4 regions of the Planococcus sp. NCCP-2050 genome follow, and region 4 is predicted to be linked to each of the others. Evidence: riboswitches for the same ligand, from Rfam matches in the RefSeq annotation. Region 4 holds a riboswitch; each other region holds the start of a gene.

Region 1 (4,210 bases), on a different contig from region 4:
CAGTCCTTCAGCACAGCCTGTTCTTTTTCCGGATCCATCCCCGTTTTTCGTTCAGCCGTTTCCCGTGTCATTTCCCATTCACGAGTGGCGCGAATAGTATCACTGAGCGGTCGGAACCTTAGTCCGGCTTGCACGGCTTTTCGGATATCCACTCCGAGAAAGCCATTCATATACATGCTGTCCGGAATCCAAAGCGGCAATTCGGACCAGCCTTCCACTTTGTGGCCCAACAGAAATTGCTCATCCACCCAGATAAAATCCGCATCGCTCTTAAGAGTGGCCTTGCATTCCTCCAAGAATTTTTCCATCGTCAATGCGGATTCGGGTCCGGTCGCATTGAATGTGCCTGTCCGTTGTTCTTCGACCAGCCGGAGAATCCAATCCGCCAAATCCCGGACATCGATAAACTGGATTTCCTTATCTCGCCGCCCCGGCGCCAACACTTCACCGCCTTTATCCACGCGGTTGACCCAGTAGGTAAAACGATCCGTAAAATCATATGGTCCGACGATAAGTCCCGGCCGGATATTCAGGGCACCTTCCGGAAACGCACGTTCCACTTCTTGCTCACACAAAAATTTCAACTCACCGTAATGTTCATTGATGGCAGCTTCCGCCTCTTTCGTTTTCAATTCTTCCAGCTTGTCCGCTGAAAGCTGGCCGACTGCGTGTTCTTCATTTATCCCCGGAGATTCTAAATCGACGTAAACCGATGCGCTTGAAACGAATGTGTAATGCCCTACGGATTTCGCCAGCAGTTCCGCAGATTCCTGAACGGACCATGGAAGATAGCCAGATGTGTCAATAACGGCGTCCCATCTCCGCCCCCTCAACGCTTGTAAATCCCCGTACCGGTCGCCGATCAATTTCTCCACTTCTGGAAACAAATCCGGATTCGCTTTCCCTCTATTGAACAAGGTCACTTCATGGCCGCTGCTGAGAGCCGCCTCGGTCAGAAATCTCCCCAAAAAACGGGTCCCTCCAAGGATCAAGATATTCACATACACTCCTCCTTCAATTTACTGAATGAAAAACGATCTGCTTGTCTGCTTGTCTGCTTCTCTTATTCTGCAAAAGCTCCAGACAATCCTCTACTGAAAATAAAACAGATGCACCTCTCCAAAATCCCGCTGCTTTCTTATATACTAAAACCATCAATAGCAAAATCCATTAAAGGAGGAATCGGCATGAGCAAGCAATTATCACCCGAACAACGCGAAGCATTTCTCAACACGTTAAAAGAGCGGTTCGAGAAAAACATCACCCGCCACGAAAACTTCGAATGGGCCAAAATCCAGGACAAACTGGAAGCGAATGAAGACAAATTATGGTCGCTTCATGAAATGGAACGGACTGGCGGCGAACCGGATGTTGTGGATTATGATGCTGCAGCCGATGAATACATTTTCTTCGATTGCTCCGCGGAAAGCCCGACTGGCCGCAGAAGCGTCTGCTATGACCCGGAAGCACTGGAATCGCGCAAGAAAAACAAGCCCGAAAACAACGCCATCGGCATGGCGGCGGACATGGGAATTGAATTGCTGACAGAAGAACAATACCGAAAGCTGCAGTCGCTAGGGAAATTCGATATGAAGACATCGAGCTGGGTGCAGACTCCTGCTGAAATCAGAGATCGCGGCGGTGCTCTTTTCTGTGATTTCCGCTACGGGCAAGTGTTTCTGTATCATAACGGAGCGGATTCGTATTATGCCGCTAGGGGATTCAGGGGATTGTTGAACGTTTAACAACTTCTAATAAAAAATAAGATGAGATTTATCAGAATTTTGTGTTGACGGTAAAATATAATGATGATACAGTTGTCAACATAGTTTAATAGCAATTTGTTCTTATCATGAGAGGTGGAGGGATTGGCCCTACGAAACCTCGGCAGCGGGCTCACTTTAGAGCACTGTGCCAAATCCAACAAGCTTTGATTAGCTTGAGAGATAAGAAGAGCAGAATATCAATGTGATTTCGCATGCCTGCCTCTTCTTATAGAAGAGGCTTTTTGTTTGCCCTCATATCTGGACAATTCTATTAACTTAAAACCAAGTAAACCAATAGAAAAGGAAGGTGCAAAGACATGAAAAACACCAAACAGCTTTTATGGATCGTCGCAATTACAGTAATCGGTTTATTTCTAACCGCATGCAGCAGCAATGAATCTTCAAATGAAGTGAATGCTTCAACAGAAAACAAGGAACAGAACACTTGGGATCGAATTGAAGAAGCAGGCAAAATCGTTGTCGGCACAGAAGGGCTTTACTACCCGATTACATATCACGATGAAGAAACAAAAGAATTAACAGGATATGATGTAGAACTTGCTCGTGCCTTAGGAGAAAAGCTTGGATTGGAAGTTGAATTCAAAGAAATGGAATTTGACGGATTGCTGCCAGCTCTTCGCAATGGCCAAATTGATATTGCCGCGAATGATTTTTCGATTACCGACGAACGCAAAGAAATATTTGATTTCACGATTCCAGTCAAGCATTCATATGGTTCAGCCATTGTCCGTGAAAGTGACAACTCCGGCATTGAATCAGTAGAAGATTTGAAAGGCAAAAAAGTCGGGGGTTCTGCGACCAGCAACTACTCGAAATTTGCTCAAGAACAAGGGGCTGAAGTGATTGTCTACACAGGCTCTGACACGGTGCTTCCAGAAATCGTCAGCGGCCGCGTCGATGCTACGCTAAATGACTATCTTGTCTTGTTGCGCTCACTTGAACAGTTTGATAAACCGGGATTGAAACTGGCTGAAGATGTTAGATTCTCATTCAGCAGCAGTGCTATCGTAATGCCGAAAGATAGCCCAGAGCTAAAAGGAAAACTTGACGGTGCTATTGAGGAGCTTCTTGCTGATGGCACATTGAAAGAAATTTCAACTAAATTTCTTGGTGCTGATGTAACACAGCCGCTTGAAGAAGAATAAACATTTTTTGAGGAATCCTTGGATTCCTCTTTTCTAGATACTAAGTAAAGGAGTCTTCCAATGGCCGACTTTAAATGGGAATATCTTTTTAATGTAGAAATCGCAATTGATTCTCTTCCTTTTATTCTGGAAGGAGCTTGGCAAACCATTTTGATTGCACTGGTCAGCCTAGTATTTGCTTTGATCCTCGGTTTATTTGTAGCCCTTGCCCGAATGAACCGCTTTATCGGACTGTCTCTCCCAGCCCGGCTTTTCATCTCCTTTATGCGGGGCACTCCGCTTTTGGTGATGCTGTTTATCCTGTATTTCGGCTTCCCCATGATCGGCATTGAAATGCAGCCGCTTACTGCTGCCATTATCGGCATCAGTATTCATTTTTCTGCCTATACGGCCGAAATTATCCGTTCTGCCATTTCTTCTGTATCGAAAGGACAATGGGAAGCTGCTGAGACGCTTCGGATGAGCTATTGGCAAACTATGACGCGCATCATTCTGCCGCAGGCAACGCGCATTGCTTTGCCTCCACTATCGAGCACTTTCATGGATATCATCAAAGGAACTTCGCTAGCGATGGTCATCACTGTTTCTGAAATGTTCTACCGCGCTAAAGTGGTGGTCGGGCAAACTTATGAAAGCCTAACCTTATATATTCTCGTGGCACTCATTTACTGGTCCATTTGCATCCTTGTCACCTTGCTTCAAGATTATTTAGAGAAAAAAGCAAACCGCTATGTCACTGCCTGATAGGAGGTTCCCAAATTGATCAAAGTTGAAAATTTAAGCAAGCAATTCAAACAGGTAGAAGTCCTGAAATCCATCTCATTGGAAATAAAAAAAGGCGAAGTTGTCAGCATCATTGGCCCATCCGGTTCTGGCAAAACAACCTTACTGAGATGCCTGAATCTCTTAGAAACGCCTTCAGGCGGTTCACTTCAAATCAATGATGTCCATGTTTCATTCACTGGGAAAACACCAAGTAAAAAGCAAAAAGTTGATGTTCGCCAATTTTCTGGTATGGTCTTTCAGCATTTTCATTTATTTCCGCATAAAACCGTGATTGACAACATTATTGAAGCACCGCTTGTCGTGCAAAAACGGAACAAGCAGGAATTGGTGCGTGAAGCAGAAGGATTGCTGGAAAAAGTTGGACTTTTGGAACATAAAAACCAGTATCCGGAACAATTGTCGGGCGGCCAAAAGCAACGGGCTGCGATTGCCCGGATTCTCGCACTGAAACCGGATCTCCTATTATTTGATGAACCGACTTCTGCACTAGAT
Region 2 (4,210 bases), on a different contig from region 4:
TCAAACCGGATCTTGAAAAGGACATCGAATCAAGATAATTCTCAGCAGTTTTAACTGCCTGTTCACTCCAATCCACTTCAATGCTTTCAACTGCATACGTAGCATCTGCATTACTAAAGCCTTCGTAAACTAATTGTTCAATCAAACCCGATTTCGAAAAAGCCATAGACCCAAGATAATTCTCAGCCATCCCGATCGCCTGTTGCTGTGAGAGTGTTTCTGCATCTTTAGCGGCTTGTGCCTTTGCCTCCGCATCAGCTTTTGCTTTCGCTTCTTCTTCGGCCTTGGCTTTTGCTTTCGCCTCCGCTTCTGCTTTCGCTTTTGCCTCAGCCTCTGCTTTTTCTTTAGCAGCCTTTTCTTCAGCTGCTTTTTTCGCTTTTTCTTCCTCTTCTTTTTTCTTCAGTTCCGCTTCTTTCGCTTTTCTTTCTTTTTCTTCTAATAGGAAAAACGGCTCTGCTTCTTTTACTTTCGCTTCTAATTCTTTAACTTTTTCAACAAATTCTTTATTGTCAGCTTCAAGTGTTTCAATATGCAATACCAATTCTTCATTTTCTTATTCAAGTTCTTTTTGCATTTTTTGATTTTCAGTTGTAGAGGCATCTACTTCTGATTGTGAAGGCCCAAAACTACCACCGATAATTAAAGCAATAAAGGCTATTATTATATACTTCCAATTATGTTTAACAAACCTTAGAATTTTTTCCATTTATTATTCCTTCTTTCCACTCTTTCTGTTCATTGTAGTCTATAGGTTTCTAAATTAATACATTTATTTACATTAAACGCGACAAAGTGATTATTTTTTGTTTACTTTTAAATTTACACCTAAGAAATGTACAAAAGATGGGAAGTTCTCTTTTAATAGAGAACTTCCCATCTTTATTGTTATTGTTATAACCCTACAGAATCTACTGCATACGTGGCATCTTCTTCACTGTAGCCGCCAGACTTTAATTGATCAATTAACTCTTTACGCGAAAAAGCGCCATACTTCACATAGCCTTCCGCCTCTTCTACTGCATTGGCCTGCCAATCCACTTCCAAGCTTTGAACCGCATACATGGCATCTCCCTCGCTATAGCCCGCAACCACTAATTGTTCAATCAACCCGCTCTCTGAAAAAGGCGAGTATTTCAAGAAGTTATCTGCGCGAGCAACCGCCTGCTGCTGCGAAGGTGTCTCCATTTTTTTCAATTGCGCTTTCAATTCATTGATTTTTTTATCAGACTCGCTGTTCGCTGCTTCCAACGCTTCCACTTTTGATGCTAATTCTTTAGTGGACGCTTCGAGCTTTTCCTGCTTTTTTTGATTATCGGTTGTAGAACTATATGTCGGGGATTGTAAAAACCCATGGCTTCCGCCGACTGCAAAAGCAATGACGACGGCCAATAGATACTTCCATTTTGTCTTGACGAATGCATTTATTTTCCCCATCTTCAATTCCCTCTTTTTTCTTATTTCTCTTCACTTATCGTAGTATAACTGGATGATTTTAGACAGCATTTTTTAGACGCCTCATGTTCTACTGATGTTCCCTCAATAAGTTTAGAAAAATAAATTTCCCGAATATCCTTGCATTTCCTTCCAAACTGGCTTATGGTTATAAACATCGAATCACAACAAACTGAATAATCGATTTCTTATCAAGAGAGACGGAGGGAATTGGCCCTACGATGTCTCAGCAACCGCCCACGGGCAAGGTGCTAATTCCAATAGGCGAAAGCCTAGAAGATGAGAAGAACAGATTTCCTGACGGGAGCTTTCTTCTTTATTGAAGAGGGCTCTTTTTCATTTGAATGAGAGCCCTGCAAAACGGGCTTGACCCAAACTAAAAACAGAAAGCAGGAATTCCACATGACAAACCCAATTACTGAAACACCGAAAACTGTAGTTAATGCTCCATTCAAAGCAGATCACGTCGGAAGCCTTCTCCGTCCGGACAGCATCCATCAAGCACGAAAAGAATTTAAAGAAGGCCTTATCACAGAGGAACAGCTGCGGGAGGTGGAAACGACTGAAATCAAGCGCATCGTCGACAAGCAAATCGAAGTCGGTTTAAAGGCTGTGACTGATGGCGAATTCCGCCGCACATTCTGGCACACTGATTTCATGGCCCATATCAACGGTTTTGAAGGCTATACGCCGGAAACGGGCTATCGATTCAAAAATGTTGAAACTGAAGCGTATGATGTGCGGAATATCGGCAAAATTTCCTTTAACGACAATCATCCTTTTATCAAAGACTTTATCGAGTTCAAAGAAATTGTCGGCGGCCGTGCAATTCCGAAACTGACGATTCCAAGTCCGAACCAATTCTTCAATGAAGGCATTCGCAATGCAAATTTCTATCCGGATCTTGAAGACTACGCAACAGACGTGATCCAAGCTTACCGTGATGCTTTTAAAACGTTCTATGATTTAGGAGCGCGCTATATTCAAATTGACGATGTCTATATTGCCGGCTTATCGTCTCCGGATATCCCGTTCAACGACGGCAAGTATAGCCGCGAATACTTGATCGACCTTGCACTGCGCGTCGCAAACGGCGTCCTTGAAGGCAAACCGGAAGACCTTACCGTAACGACCCATCTGTGCCGAGGCAACTACCAGTCCGACTGGGCATTTGAAGGAAGCTACGCGCTGATTGCCCCGACCCTATTCGCCAAAGAACAAGTGGACGGCTTCTTCCTGGAATACGATGACGACCGCTCCGGCAGTTTCCAACCGCTTGAACACATTCCCGCTGGCGGGCCAAAAGTGGTACTCGGTGTCTTTACTTCGAAAAACGGCGAACTCGAAGACAAAGAAATCATTAAAGCACGTGTAGCAGAAGCCGCCAAGTATGTCCCGCTTGAGCAACTATGCATCAGTCCGCAATGTGGATTTGCCTCAACCCACCACGGCAATATCCTCACTGAACAGCAGCAATGGGACAAGCTTCGCTATATCGTCGAAGTATCTGAAGAGATTTTCGGAAAATAAATAAAAGAGGCAAGCGCTGAAAAATGGCGCTTGCCTCTTGTTTTGAAAGATATCGAAAATTAAACGTTCACTTCTTCTTCGATTTCGACCATTTTGTACATCGACATCAACTGCCAAAGCGGTCCCGGGATATCAAGCTTGCCGTTCCGCTCTTTTGGAACACTGTGGAAAATCTCGTCTTCTTTTCCTTGTTTCACTTTTTCCGTCCATTCCGGATCAACCAATGCTTGGCGGCCCATCACGACAATATCCGCGCCTTCTTTAAGTGCTGCAACGGCGTCTTCCGGTTTTCTTACGTTTCCGACAACGACGAACGCTGCGCGACCTGCGATTTGCTTAGACAGAATCTCCACGATTGTCCCTTCAATCGCTTCGTTGTGCGGACGTTTTTTATAATCCATCAACGATACGTGCAAGTAGTGGATGCCGCCTTCGATCAACTTCTCAGTCAGAACTTTTGTTTCTTCGATCGTGTAGCCAACGCCCAAATCGCTGTATTCTTCTGGAGACAAACGGTAGCCGACGATAAATTCTTCATTTGCGAATTCTGCCCCTACGCGCTTCACTTCCGCTAGAACAGCGAGCGGGAATTTCAAACGGTTCTCAAAGCTTCCACCCCATTCGTCTTCGCGGCGATTGGTCGCTTCCGAGACAAATTGCTGAAGCAAATACGTATTCGCTCCGTGGATTTCCACGCCGTCAAAACCAGCTTCGATTGCCCGGCGCGTCGTTTCGCCGAAGTCACGGATGATGTTCGTGATTTCTTCAGCTGTCAATTCACGGGGTGCTGCTTTTTCAGGCGTTCCCCCAACTGAACTTGGTGCTACCGTTTCATTTGCTTCAATCAGTTCCGGCTGACCTTGGCGTCCGCCGTGCTGCATTTGCAGAATGGCTTTATTGCCGTTTGTTTTCATTTCAGCGGCCAATTGCTTCAAACGTGGCATGATCAGGTCTTCTTTGAACGCGATGAATTGCCCTGGGAATGCGATGCCATTCTCTGAAACGGCGATGCAGGCAGTGATGAACAAGCTGCCGATATTCGAGCGGCGGCGGTAGTAAAGCAATTCTTCATCCGATACCGTACCATCCGGATTTCCTGAGTATGTTGTCATTGGTGCAACGCCTAAGCGGTTATTCAAAACGACGCCGTTCGGCAATTTGATTTCTTCGAATAAAGCATTGAATTCTGGTTTCATCTATTATATTCCCCTTTTCTATTGGCTCATTT
Region 3 (4,210 bases), on a different contig from region 4:
TCTCCAAGTCCGCCACCGCCGATTGCTCCAGCCATAGCGGATGCTCCAATCAATCCCACAATGGCGATAGTCAGTGCCAGTACCAATGAACTCAAAGCTTCCGGAATGAGGAAGCGGAAAATGATCTGCCCAGGTGTCGCACCCATTGCCTGGGCGGCTTCGATGACGCCTTTGTCGACTTCGAGCAATGAGTTTTCAATCAGCCGGGCAATGTATGGTCCTGCATAGAACACAAGCGGGACGATGGCAGCGGCAGTGCCGATGGATGTACCGACAATCAACCGGGTAAGCGGAATGATAGCAACCATCAAAATGATGAAAGGGACTGAACGGAAAATATTAATGATAACGTTCAATACTTTCGAAATGGGTTCATTTGCCAGTAAATGGCCTTTTCTTGTTACGACTAGCAAGATGCCAAGCGGGAAACCGATAATGATTGAGAATAAGAACGAAGCACCGGTCATATAAACCGTTTCCCACAAAGCTTCTAAAATCTGTTCGTTATCAACTAGCATAATTCTTTACCTCCTCGACTTTGACCGAATCGCTGCGGATCGCAGTCAGCGCACGTTGGATCTCGCTTAAACTTCCTGAAAATTCTACGATCAGGTTGCCGTAAGGCTCACCTTGCAATTCCGTGATATTTCCAAAGAGCACATTGAGGTCGAGGTTGAATTCACGTGATACTTTGGACATGAGCGGCTGTCCGACCGAAGAGCCTGTAAACTGGACGCGGTAGATGGAATGGTTCTGCGTCGGATCCTGGATTTTAGTCAACAAGGATTCCGGCAGTTCATCGTTCATGACCGAACGGACAAAACGCTGAGTCGTCGGTTGCTTCGGATTTGTAAAAACTTCGTAAACGGAACCTTGCTCAATGACTTTTCCGGCTTCGAGGACCGCTACTTTATCGCAAATCTCCCGGATGACGCCCATCTCATGAGTGATTAATAGGATGGTGATATTGTATTCACGATTGATGCGCCGCAATAAATCCAGGATGGACTGGGTCGTCTGGGGATCAAGTGCGGATGTTGCTTCGTCGCATAGCAGGACAGAAGGGTTGGTGGCTAGTGCCCGGGCAATCCCGATCCGCTGCTTTTGTCCGCCTGAAAGCTGGTCCGGATATTTTTCTGCCTGGTCTGCCAGGCCTACAAATTCAAGAAGGTTTTTCACCTGTTCTTTAATTTTGTTTTTCGGTGTTTTTGCCAGAATCAGCGGCATCGCGACATTATGGAATACCGTTTTCGAATTCAATAGATTGAAATGCTGGAAAATCATTCCGATGTCTTTTCGGGTATCCCGGATTTCTTTGCTGGTAAGAGTGGAAATGTCCTTGTCATGGATGAGCACTCGTCCATTCGTCGGGCGTTCCAGTAAATTGACCGTCCGGATCAGTGAACTTTTGCCGGCGCCGCTAAAACCGATGACGCCATATATTTCTCCGGTTTCAACAGTAAGATCGATGCCGTTCAAAGCGTGGATTTCCTGTTTGCCGGAATGGTAGGTTTTCGTAACCCCCTCAAATTGAATCATTCAAATAGCCTCCTCATGCTGTATAGATCGAATACGTACAAACCTGTAAAAAATAAAACAAAAAGAGCCCTCTTTTTTCTTGTCCATAAGAAAAAAGAGGGCTCCGGAATGAAACCATCTCAATTCTCATCTTCCAAATGCACGTACATGCATTTGCAGGAATTAGCACAGTTTTCGCTTAAAGCGAATCCGCTGCCGAAACGTCATAGGGCCTGTCCCTCGGTTTCTCTGGATAAGAAAGTGATGTAAGTATTCGATTTGTAATTTCCACTTTAGTGCGTCAATGCGGAAAAGTCAAGAAACTTTTTTAAAATAAATTAATGAAAAATGAAAAGCCTGCTCTCACGCAGGCCCCGCTTTCTTGCGGAAGACAGAAGAAACCTTGCTTTCCGTTCCGTTTTTGATTCGTTTAATATTTTCAATGTGTTTCCAGAATGCCATTGCAAAAAGTCCGAAGGCAGTGAGAAGCGGCCAACTGCCTTCCGCCGGGAAATAAGCGATGGCAAACAGCATGCCATACAGAACGAGAACGCCCACAACCAAATAATCCGTTGCTAAAGCGCAAGCGACCAGCAGCAATCCGCCGGCAAGCCCCAATTTCCAATCCAGTGCAAGCATAACGCCGATGATGGACGCTGTACCTTTTCCGCCGTCGAAATTCATATAGAAAGGGAAATTGTGGCCGAGGACGACAGCCGCGCTTATCACAAAGAGCATTGTCCATTCCAATTCATTTGATAAATTGAATTGACTTAAAAGAATTCTTAGCCCCAAGACAGAGACAATCCCTTTGGAAATATCGATCAAGGCGACAAGTGCGCCGAATTTCCAGCCAAGGACAATGGCCGCATTGGAAGCACCGGAATTTTTCACCCCTTCTTTTTTGACATTCGTACCTGAAATCAATTGGGCGATGGATGAGCCATGAAGTGAACCGAGTAAATAACCAATAATAAAAGTGCATATAAACCAAAGAATCATAAGATCATCTCCTCTATAAGTATTAAACGTTTTAAAGGATAGAGAGGTTTCGAAATTTTTTGAATTATCCACTTGACAAACGAGAATTATGTTTTTATACTGCTAAACAAGATGAAAAACTAAATCTGAATACTCTTATCAAGAGAGGCGGAGGGAATAGGCCCTATGATGCCCGGCAACCACCAAGCAATTGTTTGGAAAGGTGCTAAATCCTACAGATCGGCAACGATCTGGCAGATGAGAGGAGGTATCTCCGTATATGACGGTCCTCTTCTTAACGAAGAGGGCTTTTTTCTGTTCCCTCCTCGTCTTCAGTTTTCATCAATAAAAACTAGGAGGAAAAAGAAATGACAAATTTTAAACCAGAAACGCTTTTATTGCACGGTGGACAAGAGCCAGATCCAACAACTGGAGCAAGAGGAGTTGCGATCCATAAAACAACTTCCTATGTGTTTAAAGATACGGAGCATGCCCAAAATTTATTCGGATTGAAAGAGACCGGAAATATCTATTCGCGCATCATGAATCCGACGGTGGATGTTTTTGAACAGCGCGTAGCTTTGCTGGAAGGGGGAACTGCAGCTGTCGCCTTGTCATCCGGAATGGCAGCCATTGCATTCTCTATTTTAAACGTCGCTGAAGCGGGCGATGAAATTTTGGCAGACAGCAATCTTTACGGCGGTACTGTCAGTTTGTTCTCCAACACACTCCCACGTTATGGAATCAACGTGAAATTTGCGGACGGAACAGATCCGGAAAACTTCCGTGCAGCCATCACGGATAAAACAAAAGCAATCTTCGGGGAAATTATCGGAAATCCGAGCTTGAACGTATTTGATGTTGAAAAAGTAGCGGAAATTGCACACGAAAACCAAATTCCTTTATTGATCGATAATACATTTGCCTCCCCGTATGGCAGCAACCCCATTGCATTCGGTGCAGATGTCGTCATCCATTCAGCGACAAAATGGATTGGCGGGCATGGGACGACCATTGGTGGAGTTGTTGTGGACGGCGGCAAGTTTAACTGGAACAATCCGAAATTCCCGAATTACACTGAACCGGATGAAAGCTACCATGGCATCCGCTATGGCATAGATGCAGAAGGAGCTTCATTTGCGACTAAACTGCGCGTCCAATTACTGCGCGATTTCGGTCCGTCACTAAGTCCGGACAGTGCCCATGCTTTCCTGCAAGGTTTAGAAACGCTGCATTTGCGGATTCCGCGTCACAACAGCAATGCACGGTTCGTCGCTGAATATCTTCAGCAGCATCCGCAAGTTGAATGGGTGAACTACATCGGCTTTGAAAATCATCCATCCCACCAGCTGGCGCAAAAATACTTGAAAGACGGCTACGGTTCAATTGTGAACTTCGGCGTTAAAGGCGGCCGTGAAGCTGGACGGAAAGTAATTGATGGCGTCGGATTATGGTCGCATGTAGCAAACGTCGGGGATGCGAAATCGTTGATCATCCATCCGGCTTCTACTACCCATCAGCAATTGAACAAAGAGGAATTAGAAGGGGCAGGAGTCACGGAAGAATTGATCCGTCTATCAGTCGGCCTTGAAAATCCGGAAGATTTAATCGCAGATCTTGAGCAGGCCATCAAATCGGCTGTGCTCGAAAACGTCTAGGAGGGAAAGCGGATGACCAGTGTATCCATCGGCAATTTGGTTCTTGAATCTGG
Region 4 (4,210 bases):
CACCTGATTCATATAGTTGAACCATCAAAGCTGCTTCATAGTTTGCATCAAATTCAAGATTTTTCGGGTTTTCCACAACGTCGCTCACTTCGGCTACCGTCTTGTCAACGCCTTCCGCTAAAGTGATTAGGCCTTCTGCTTCAAGAAGCGATAGGATGCGGCCATGGTCAGCAACTGAGTTGCTCATTAAAATAGTTGCGCCGTCTGGCAATTCATCTAATGATGCATATTTTTGGGAATAAACGCCGATCGGTTCGATGTGGATGCCGCCTGCATTTTCAAAATCATAACCGAATTCTTCGATTTGAGATTCCAGGTACGGAATGTGCTGGAAATAGTTCGCATCGATTTCTTCTGAATCCAAATCCTGGTTCGGCAAGATATAATCTTGATAAGTTTCAATTTCCAATTCAATGCCTTGCTCTTCAAGAAGCGGTTTGGCTTTTTCTAAAATCTCCGCGTGTGGCACGTTAGACGCTCCGACTTTTAATGTGCTTGACTCTTCTTCGCTTGACCCGCCGTTGTCGCTCCCGCACCCAGCCAGTGCCAATACGGATAATAATGTTCCTGCTACAAGTTTCTTCATGTGTGTGATCTCCCTTTTTTCTATAATGTTTTTCTATTAACGCTTATCTGAGCGAGTGGTCATCCAGTCGCCGATAAATTGAATTGCGAATACAATTACCAATATTAAAATCGTCGCCATTAACGTGACGTCTTCGCGGCTTCGCTGGAATCCATCAAGAAAAGCCAAAGTTCCCAGTCCGCCTGCACCAATAATTCCGGCCATTGCGGTATACCCGACAAGGGCAATGGCTGTTACCGTAATTCCTGATAGCAGCGCCGGCTTAGACTCCGGCAAAAGCACTTTGCGGATAATCGTCCAAGTGGTTGCTCCCATTGAACGTGCAGCTTCGATAACGCCTTTATCAATTTCTTTTAACGCGATCAACACCATCCGCGCATAAAACGGCGCTGCCCCGATGATCAAGGCAGGCAGAGCTGCGTTCGGCCCACGGATTGTACCGATCAGGAATTTCGTGAACGGAATCAATAAGATGATTAAGATGATAAAAGGAATAGAGCGGAAAATATTGACGAAAGCTCCAGTCAACCAATTGACGATACTATTTGCCCATAATTGTTTGGGCGCTGTCAGAAATAATACAATTCCGAGAACCAGCCCGATAACAAAAGTGAAAAACGTAGACATCGCTGTCATGTAGAGCGTTTCAAGTGTCGCTTCCCACATGTTCTCCCAATCAACGTTCGGGAATAAGGACTCAATCATTTGACATCACCTCCGTTTGAACGCTTTCTGCATTCAAGTAAGTGAGCGCCTCACTGATTTCCTGAGCAGAACCTTTCATCTGTAAGATCAAGGTTCCATAAGCTCCGCGTTGCGTATGAGCAATATTCCCTTGCACAATATTCACATCCACTGGATACTTGCGGATCAGCTGAGTCAAAATCGGCTGTTCGGTTTGGTCACCTACAAAGACCAATTTCACCAATTCCCCAGTCGGATATAGCTTCCGCAAATTCTTAATCGTTTCCTGGGAATCTTCCGTGTCGGTTACTTGAGCTACAAAACGCTTCGTGATTTCTTCTTTCGGAGATTGGAAAACATACAGCACATCGCCAAGTTCTACTACGCGCCCGCCTTCCATGACGGCGACCCGGTGGCAGATCTTCCGGATGACATGCATCTCATGGGTAATCAACACAATCGTTAGTCCGAGCCGTTTATTGATATCGACCAGCAATTCAAGAATCGAGTCTGTCGTCTGCGGATCAAGTGCCGATGTCGCTTCATCACAAAGCAGCACTTCCGGTTCGTTTGCCAATGCTCGTGCGATGCCGACCCGCTGTTTCTGGCCGCCTGATAGCTGTGAAGGATATGCATTTTCTCTTCCTTTTAAGCCAACCAATTCCACCAGTTCCAATACGCGCGCATCTCGCTTGCTTTTAGGCACACCAGCAATTTCGAGCGGAAATTCGATATTCTCCTTGACGGTACGCGACCATAGCAAGTTGAAATGCTGGAAAATCATACTGACTTTCTGCCGTGCTTTGCGAAGATCATTGCCTTTTATTGCCGTAATGTTTTGGCCATTGATGACAACCGATCCATCTGACGGTTTTTCCAAACCGTTCAATAACCGGATCAAGGTACTTTTTCCGGCGCCGCTATAACCGATAATGCCGAAAATTTCACCGGCTCCAATGGACAAGTCCACATGATCAACGGCGGTAAGGGTACCTTTCCCTGTATCGAAGACCTTCGATAATTTTTTTAATTCAATCATTATTTACAACTCCTACCCCCAAAAATAAAAAACCCTTCTGCGCAGAATTGAGCAGAAGGGTGAACGTGTAATGACACGATAACCGTTCTCTCATCTTCCAAAGTCAGACTTTGTGTGATTTGGCACCATTTCATTTTCATGACGGTTGCCGGGCTTCATAGGGCACTTCCCTCCACCACTCTTAATAAGAGTTACGATATTTAATTAGTATTCAGAAATTCAATTTACCATGCAGGGATTTATTCGTCAACAGTTTTTAACTTTTCATACAAAAAAGGCACCGAATGAAAAGCATAGATCTTTTCTTTCAACTGGCCGTTCTCTGTTATCAGCAGGCATGGTACGCTTTCGACTTGATACAAAGAAGCAATTTCCTGTACATAATTTAAATTCGCTTTGCCCAAGCGGACATTCGGGACCAGTTCTTTGACGACATCCATCATCTTAGAAGCAACCTGGCAAGTGCCGCACATGGGGGTATATAAATAATAAGCGGCTGATTCATGCGTATTTTTTTCTTTCAGCCACTCTTTATGTGTCCATTCATTCATCTTGTTCATCCCTCAGTTACTAGCTTATTGACTTGAACATTCGCTGAGATCAGCACATCAAGCAAAATCCGGATCGGCGTCGCCGCCACTTCCTTATAGCTTCGATTGATATAGAAATGCCGCGCTTCAGGGAATTCCCTTTTGACCAATTTCCGCAGCTGCTCACCGGATTTATCCGCATCCACCAAAATGATGATATCCAGATCCTCATAAGGCAGCAGCAACTCTTCAAGCCTTGACGCACTTACTGTACCATTTGTGCAAAGAATCGTCACGGGTTCTGCAATGAGCGGTGCGATTCTGGTTTTATCACTGCGCCCTTCCACCACGATCACCTTTTCCATAAGACTACACCTCACTGGAAATAGATAGCTGCCTCAACTAGTTAAAGCCTTTTAAGCAAGAGTTAATACTTCTTATTATAAAACGATTGCTCGATTTGTTCTAGAATCCTGCTTATGGCGGAAAATCTGGAGATGAAAAAAGCGCCCAAAAAGGCGCTTTGATTTTACTCGTTTGTCATTTCTTTGTATTGGTCTGCAGTCATCAATTCGCCAATTTCAGCTTCGTTCGGGGATTCGATTACCACCATCCACGCTTGTTCGTATGGAGACTCGTTCACATGTTCAGGGTTGTCCTCGAGTTCAGCATTCACTTCGATTACACGGCCGCTGATTGGTGCATATAGCTCCGATACCGTTTTAACTGATTCAACGCTGCCAAATGGCTCGTCTTTTTTAATTTCGTCGCCGACTTGCGGAAGCTCAACAAAAACGATATCGCCAAGTTCAGCTTGTGCAAAATGCGTAATGCCAATGCGGGCAGTGCCGCCTTCTACTTTTACCCATTCATGTTCTTTTGAATAACGAAGTTCTTGTGGTGTACTCATCGAAATCCCTCCAGATATGTAATTAACTCAATTTCAGTTTGACATAAACCCCATTGAAATACAAGATTTCAAATGCTTTATAGCCAAGCATTTTGATAATCCGCTTCTTTGAATCCGAGCGTTGTTTTCTGCCCGTCAAAAGCGAGCGGACGTTTGATCAACATGCCGTCAGATGCAAGCAATTCCAGCTGTTCATCTTCGGACATAGAAGACAGTTTATCTTTCAATCCAAGCGACCGGTAGATCATGCCGCTTGTATTGAAGAATTTCTTCAATTCCATGCCGCTGCTTTCATAAATTTTTCTTAATTCTTCTTTTGAAGGCGGATTTTCAGCGATGTGGATCTCGTTGAATTCCACTTCATTCTGCTCCAGCCATTTCTTGGCTTTGCGGCACGTCGTGCATTTCGGATAAGCGTAATAAGTAATCATGCAGAAACCTCCTTTTCCACAAGCTTACCA

The links. A riboswitch is a leader RNA that binds a small molecule or an ion and turns the genes downstream of it on or off. The one in region 4 is predicted to bind S-adenosylmethionine.
Region 1: it holds a riboswitch for S-adenosylmethionine, as region 4 does, so the genes downstream of both, NFU07_RS14920 (transporter substrate-binding domain-containing protein) here and NFU07_RS15625 (methionine ABC transporter ATP-binding protein) in region 4, are expected to answer to the same signal.
Region 2: it holds a riboswitch for S-adenosylmethionine, as region 4 does, so the genes downstream of both, NFU07_RS15110 (5-methyltetrahydropteroyltriglutamate--homocysteine S-methyltransferase) here and NFU07_RS15625 (methionine ABC transporter ATP-binding protein) in region 4, are expected to answer to the same signal.
Region 3: it holds a riboswitch for S-adenosylmethionine, as region 4 does, so the genes downstream of both, NFU07_RS06230 (methionine ABC transporter ATP-binding protein) here and NFU07_RS15625 (methionine ABC transporter ATP-binding protein) in region 4, are expected to answer to the same signal.

Annotation. Positions count from the first base shown of each region.
Region 1 is NZ_BRCX01000005.1:144,148-148,357, forward strand. It holds gene NFU07_RS14910 (NAD-dependent epimerase/dehydratase family protein) at 1-1,001, opposite strand, end outside; gene NFU07_RS14915 (DUF4256 domain-containing protein) at 1,188-1,745, shown strand; SAM riboswitch class I at 1,845-1,953, shown strand; gene NFU07_RS14920 (transporter substrate-binding domain-containing protein) at 2,084-2,932, shown strand; gene NFU07_RS14925 (amino acid ABC transporter permease) at 2,993-3,676, shown strand; gene NFU07_RS14930 (amino acid ABC transporter ATP-binding protein) at 3,692-4,210, shown strand, end outside.
Region 2 is NZ_BRCX01000005.1:181,396-185,605, forward strand. It holds gene NFU07_RS15095 (Ltp family lipoprotein) at 1-535, opposite strand, end outside; gene NFU07_RS15100 (hypothetical protein) at 554-706, opposite strand; gene NFU07_RS15105 (Ltp family lipoprotein) at 892-1,434, opposite strand; SAM riboswitch class I at 1,638-1,738, shown strand; gene NFU07_RS15110 (5-methyltetrahydropteroyltriglutamate--homocysteine S-methyltransferase) at 1,855-2,982, shown strand; gene NFU07_RS15115 (NADH-dependent flavin oxidoreductase) at 3,042-4,178, opposite strand.
Region 3 is NZ_BRCX01000001.1:1,278,749-1,282,958, reverse strand. It holds gene NFU07_RS06235 (methionine ABC transporter permease) at 1-518, opposite strand, end outside; gene NFU07_RS06230 (methionine ABC transporter ATP-binding protein) at 508-1,539, opposite strand; SAM riboswitch class I at 1,663-1,778, opposite strand; gene NFU07_RS06225 (glycerol-3-phosphate acyltransferase) at 1,882-2,520, opposite strand; SAM riboswitch class I at 2,653-2,764, shown strand; gene NFU07_RS06220 (O-acetylhomoserine aminocarboxypropyltransferase/cysteine synthase family protein) at 2,868-4,157, shown strand; gene metX (homoserine O-acetyltransferase MetX) at 4,170-4,210, shown strand, end outside.
Region 4 is NZ_BRCX01000006.1:49,820-54,029, forward strand. It holds gene NFU07_RS15615 (MetQ/NlpA family ABC transporter substrate-binding protein) at 1-586, opposite strand, end outside; gene NFU07_RS15620 (methionine ABC transporter permease) at 623-1,291, opposite strand; gene NFU07_RS15625 (methionine ABC transporter ATP-binding protein) at 1,284-2,309, opposite strand; SAM riboswitch class I at 2,397-2,500, opposite strand; gene NFU07_RS15630 (thioredoxin family protein) at 2,549-2,860, opposite strand; gene NFU07_RS15635 (ribonuclease M5) at 2,866-3,204, opposite strand; gene gcvH (glycine cleavage system protein GcvH) at 3,369-3,749, opposite strand; gene NFU07_RS15645 (arsenate reductase family protein) at 3,827-4,180, opposite strand.